Labilibaculum sp. DW002: one gene and its partner. The protein of the gene in region 1 interacts with the protein of each later gene in a pairwise test. Links are inferred from orthologs where the notes say so. Each region holds a gene or a part of one and is shown in the gene's direction. Other genes may lie near its edges.

Evidence for each region. Proteins that work in one complex are often made in the same cells at the same time.
Region 2: the proteins of rpe (region 1) and eno interact in binary tests that used the Escherichia coli proteins (3 or more experiments, as listed by UniProt). The link is inferred for Labilibaculum sp. DW002 from one-to-one orthologs.

Annotation. Positions count from the first base shown.
Region 1 is NZ_JAKJSC010000002.1:218,391-221,249, reverse strand. Bases 34-2,813 are described here. They hold rpe (ribulose-phosphate 3-epimerase), read left to right. Parts: upstream 34-988; coding sequence 989-1,639; downstream 1,640-2,813. Other genes in these bases: L3049_RS12520 (NAD(P)-dependent oxidoreductase), read right to left, coding at 1,684-2,813; L3049_RS12530 (sigma-70 family RNA polymerase sigma factor), read left to right, coding at 34-871. Outside these bases: more of L3049_RS12530, read left to right, coding at 5-33; more of L3049_RS12520, read right to left, coding at 2,814-2,859. UniProt on the Escherichia coli protein: Catalyzes the reversible epimerization of D-ribulose 5-phosphate to D-xylulose 5-phosphate.
Region 2 is NZ_JAKJSC010000001.1:2,312,863-2,315,762, reverse strand. What follows is about bases 1-2,821. They hold eno (phosphopyruvate hydratase), read left to right. Parts: upstream 1-679; coding sequence 680-1,963; downstream 1,964-2,821. Other genes in these bases: ettA (energy-dependent translational throttle protein EttA), read left to right, coding at 2,747-2,821; L3049_RS08960 (response regulator), read right to left, coding at 2,028-2,537; rplQ (50S ribosomal protein L17), read left to right, coding at 1-476. Also shown: more of ettA, read left to right, coding at 2,822-2,900. UniProt on the Escherichia coli protein: Catalyzes the reversible conversion of 2-phosphoglycerate (2-PG) into phosphoenolpyruvate (PEP). It is essential for the degradation of carbohydrates via glycolysis.

The DNA of each region.
Region 1 (2,859 bases):
CACTATGAGACAACTAAAAATCACAAAGCAAGTCACCAACAGAGAGACCCCGTCTCTGGATCGTTACTTGCAAGAAATTGGCAAGGTAGATCTTGTTACTGCCGAGGAGGAAGTAGCCTTGGCTCGGGAAATAAAAAAAGGCAGCAAAGCAGCTCTGGATAGATTGATCAAAGCAAATTTAAGATTTGTTGTTTCAGTCTCTAAGCAATATCAAAATCAAGGATTAAGTTTATCCGATTTGATTAATGAAGGTAACTTAGGCCTTATTAAAGCCGCTCAGCGTTTCGATGAAACTCGTGGATTTAAATTTATATCTTATGCTGTTTGGTGGATTCGTCAATCGCTTTTACAAGCATTGGCAGAGCAATCGCGAATTGTAAGGTTACCACTTAATAAGATTGGATCTATTAATAAAATTAGCAAAACACTAGCTCAATTGGAGCAGGAGTATCAGCGTGAGCCATCTCCTGATGAGGTTGCTAATGTTTTGGATATGAGTCCTAAGGATGTTAAAGAGGCTATTAAGGCTTCCGGACGTCAGATATCTATGGATGCACCAATTAATTCGGAAGAAGATAATACTCTATATGATATTCTTTTAAGCACCGATGATATTGGTCCGGATAAAATACTGCTCCGGGATTCCTTGATTATTGAAATTGAGCGTTCGCTTTCAACACTATCGAATAGAGAAGGGACAATTATTCGTATGTATTTTGGTTTAAAAGGGAATCCGCCATGTTCTCTTGAAGAAATTGGTAAGGAGTTTGATTTGACTCGTGAGAGAGTTCGTCAGATCAAAGAAAAGGCTATTAAGAAAATGAAATCGACATTTAGATCGAAGATATTGAAAACTTATTTAGGAGAATAACTTAAAATTTTAGGGTGAGAAAAAGATAAGAATTACTGGTAAATACTCATTTACCACTTCTTATCTTTTTTTTGTTTATATATTTGCGTCATATTTAAACCAAAAGTAAACAAGCAAATGCAAACAATAATTTCACCGTCCTTATTAGCTGCTGATTTTATGAACCTTGGCTCTGACATAGAGATGGTTAATAATAGTCAGGCCGACTGGTTCCACTTGGATATTATGGATGGGGTATTCGTACCTAACATATCTTATGGACTTCCTGTTATCGAACAAATCAATAAAATAGCTAAAAAGCCATTGGATGTTCATCTTATGATTGTAGATCCAGATCGCTACATAGAAGCATTTAAAAAAGCTGGAGCCGATATTCTAACCGTACATTACGAAGCTTGTACTCATTTGCACAGAACAATTCAAAACATTCATTCTCATGGCATGAAAGCAGGTGTTTCTCTAAACCCCCACACACCTATTTCTGTTTTGGAGGAAATCATTACTGATATCGATGTTGTTCTTTTAATGAGTGTCAACCCTGGCTTTGGAGGTCAAAGCTTTATCGAAAGCACGTATAATAAAGTAGAAAAATTAGCAAAGCTGATTAAAGAAAAAAATACTGAAGTAATTATTGAAATTGATGGAGGTGTTAATCTTGAAACAGGCAAAAAACTAATAGAAGCTGGAGCAGATGCTTTAGTTGCTGGAAGCTTTGTTTTTGGTGCTAAAGATCCAAATCAAACCATATCAGATTTGAAAAATCTATAAGAAAATATAAAAAGACCAAATGTTTCACATTTGGTCTTTTTAGTTTATACCGACACAGCATCTTTCCCTTCTAAATAATCTTGCAAATACTCAAAAGCTGGCATCAATTTTCCTCCTTTAGCAATTGTTGCTCTTTCTAGAATCCCATCTGGATCTTCGTTAAATAAGGCCTCATATACATTTTGATACAAGGCTTCTCCAAAATCTATTGAGGAATCTCTAGGCAACTCACCAGGTAAATTATCTACAGCCATTACAGTAACATTCTTCTTATCTACAAATGGAATTGTTTCTTCTTCGTTAAAACGATCATATCCATAAAAAGATGAAGCTATTGTTGACGGACGTAAGGTTGATGCAATAGGACCATTTATATCACAACTCACATCGGCAATTACCGAAATTTTAAAATCATCTTCTTTATAATCTTCTGGCAAAATGAATTTAGGAGCTTTTGGATCCCAATAATGACAAGCAATATATAAATCTGCCACTTTTGTAAATCGTTTAAATGTAGATCTATATTTCTCTGGGTTCGCATAAAAATCTTTCAAATTAAATTCTGAACCATCTATTCTTTCAACATATTGATCTGGATCAATTCTACACACAACAGGTTCATCATACTCTTTATTTAAAAATTCATGGGCCGTAACTTCTTTAAGATTCAATATTCGAATCGTCTGCATTGCTCCATTCGCAACTCGACCACCTCCTGTAATTAATATCTTCACAGGTTTCAATTGTACTTTTCGTAAATGATGATACATCTCCTCCATATCTTTACAAAAAATTGCAGATGGGAGATCAAAAAAATCAGTTCTCATTCCTCTAGCACGCAAAGCTTTATACGCACCAACAACACCAGCCCAATGACCAAACGCAACCAATCTTTTATGAGACTTATCTGTTAAATATTCATAATCAATTAAAGTGATGTTTCGCTTGATAATCTGATGTAATAATTCTCGGTTGTATATCTGTTTTTTGGCTGTATGCGAGAAAAACAAATAGGTCTTATTCGGAATTAATGTTGGAATACTTACCTCTTTCACACCTATTAAAATATCACATTCACGTAAATCTTCAGTTAGAAAAAAGCCTGCCTTTCGGTATTCAGCATCGGAATAACAACGAATATCGCTTGGTTGAATAAAGATACTAACATTAGGATATTTATTTAAAATTTGCAATCCTGTAACTGGGGGAATAGCAACTCT
Region 2 (2,900 bases), on another replicon or contig:
TTTCAAATATGGCGTCTTCTTTAATCTTACACAAAAGAATCAGTACAACTACTGCTAAAGCTAAAGCTTTAAAAATGTATGTAGAGCCATTGATTACTAAAAGTAAGGAAGATACTACTCACTCAAGACGTGTTGTTTTTAGCTACTTAAAGCAAAAAGAAGCCGTTACTGAGTTGTTCAGAGAAGTTTCAGTTAAGGTTGCGACTCGTAACGGAGGTTACACTCGTATTCTTAAGACAGGAAATCGTTTAGGAGATAACGCAGAAATGTGTATTATCGAGCTAGTTGATTTCAATGAGACTTACGTAACAGAGAAAAAAGCTGAAGTTAAGAAAACTACACGTAGAAGACGTAGTTCTGCAAAAACTGTTGAAGCGCAAGCAACAACAGAAACTGTAGAAGAAACTAAAGCAGAAGCGAAGTCTGAAGAGACTCCAAAAACTGCTGAGGATACAACTAACAAGGAAGAAAAATAGAACTTCCTTCTACAATATCAAAAGGGATAAAGTCTAACTTTATCCCTTTTTTAATGCCCTAAAGATTTTTCCAACGTTTGCGTAAAATATTTGGTATGTTTTAGAATACTTCATACCAGTTTATTGCATTAATTTACCGAAATTTAGGGTTGAAAATAAAGAAGTAAAATTGTTACTATTATAATTTTTTTAATACGTAAGTTATGTCAGAAATTGTAAAGATTCACGGTCGTGAGATTCTTGACTCACGTGGAAATCCAACTATCGAAGTAGAAGTAACACTTGCAAGTGGTTATATGGGACGCGCTGGTGTTCCTTCCGGAGCTTCTACAGGTGAAAATGAAGCCTTGGAGCTTCGTGATGGTGATAAGTCACGTTACTTAGGAAAAGGTGTGTTAAAAGCTGTTGAAAACGTGAATAACGTTATCGCTCCTGCTTTAATCGGTATGGATGCAACTAACCAAGTTGCTATCGATAAGGCAATGATCGCTCTTGACGGTACTAAAACAAAATCAAAATTAGGTGCTAATGCTATGTTAGGTGTATCTTTGGCTGCTGCTAAAGCCGCTGCTGCATACTCTGAGTTACCATTGTACCGTTATATCGGTGGAGCTAATGCTAACGTTCTTCCGGTTCCTATGATGAACATCATTAATGGTGGATCTCACTCTGATGCGACTATCGCATTCCAGGAGTTCATGATTCGTCCTATTGGTGCTCCATCTTTCCGTGAGGCTTTAAGAATGGGTGCTGAAGTATTTCACGCTCTTGCTAAAGTACTTAAAGGTAAAAATCTTTCTACTGCTGTAGGTGACGAAGGTGGTTTCGCTCCAATGTTGGGTGGTACTGAAGAAGCTATCGAGTGTATCCTTACTGCTGTTAAAAACGCTGGTTACAAGCCTGGTCGTAAAGAAGATGGTGGTGATGTTTCTATCGCAATGGACTGTGCTGCTTCTGAGTTTTTCAAGGATGGTGTATATGACTATAGCATTTTTGAGCCAAACGGAGCTAAGAGAAACTCTGAAGAACAAGCTGCTTATTTAGCTGAGTTAATCGCTAAGTACCCAATTGATTCTATCGAAGATGGTATGGACGAAGGTGACTGGGATGGATGGGTTGCTTTAAATGCTCTTATCGGTGACAAGTGTCAGATCGTAGGTGACGATTTATTCGTAACTAACGTTGACTACTTAGCTAAAGGTATCGAGCTTAAGGCTGCTAACTCTATCTTGATTAAGGTAAACCAAATTGGTACTTTAACTGAGACGTTAAATGCTATTGAAATGGCTCACCGTGCGGGTTATACTTCAGTAACTTCTCACCGTTCTGGTGAAACTGAAGATGCTACTATCGCTGACATTTCTGTTGCTACAAATGCCGGACAGATTAAAACTGGTTCTTTGAGCCGTTCTGACCGTATGGCTAAGTACAATCAATTACTTCGTATTGAAGAAGAATTGGGAGCTAACGCTAAATTTGGATGTTAATCCATATTTTATAAAAACAAAAAAGGGATCTTTTCAGATCCCTTTTTTTTATATGTGAAATTTACTAAATGTATTCTTGCATCAAGGCAAATAAAGTTTTTGATTGAAATGGTTTGGATAAATAAGCGTTCATACCTACTTCAATTGAAATTTCCTTATCATCAGAATAAAAGTTTGCGGTAAAGGCAATAATTGGAATAGAGAAATCACGATCTTCTTCTATTTTGCGAATTCTCAAAGAAGCTTCTATTCCACCCATAATTGGCATTTGTAAATCCATTAAGACAATATCGTATTGTTCTTTTGCAAAAAGTTCTACCGCTTGTTTACCATTTTCAGCGATATCCACCTTAGCTACTTTTTGTTTTAAGAAAACTTCAATAGTTTTTCTATTGCTTGGCTGATCTTCTACCAAAAGAACTTTAGCTTCTTTTATAGGAATGTTTCTTTTGTTCGGATGCGTTTTTACAACAACAGAAGAGTCAATAGTTTCTTCCCAGAATATTTTCTTCTTAGTCTCTATGCCTATTCGTTCTAGTAATTCAGAAAGTTTTTTATTTGCAGTCTTCTCCATAATAGCCCCATATTTTGATAATTAAAAGTAGGGATTTTTAACTATAATAAAAAATAGAATTGTTCAATTTCACATTAGATTATTGATGAGTATATCTATCTGTCTAGATATTAATAGTTCTAAAGTGGAAATGAATATCTAAATTATCGAAGCAAATTTTCTATTTTTGCAGAAGTAAGAAATTGTAAAAAATAAATAATGTATATATAATGGCAGACGATAAGAAGATTATCTTTTCGATGGATCGTGTTAGTAAAACGTTCTCATCGCAAAAAAAAGTATTGAATAATATTAACCTTTCTTTCTTTTATGGGGCAAAGATTGGTATTATCGGTTTAAATGGATCGGGTAAGTCAACCTTAC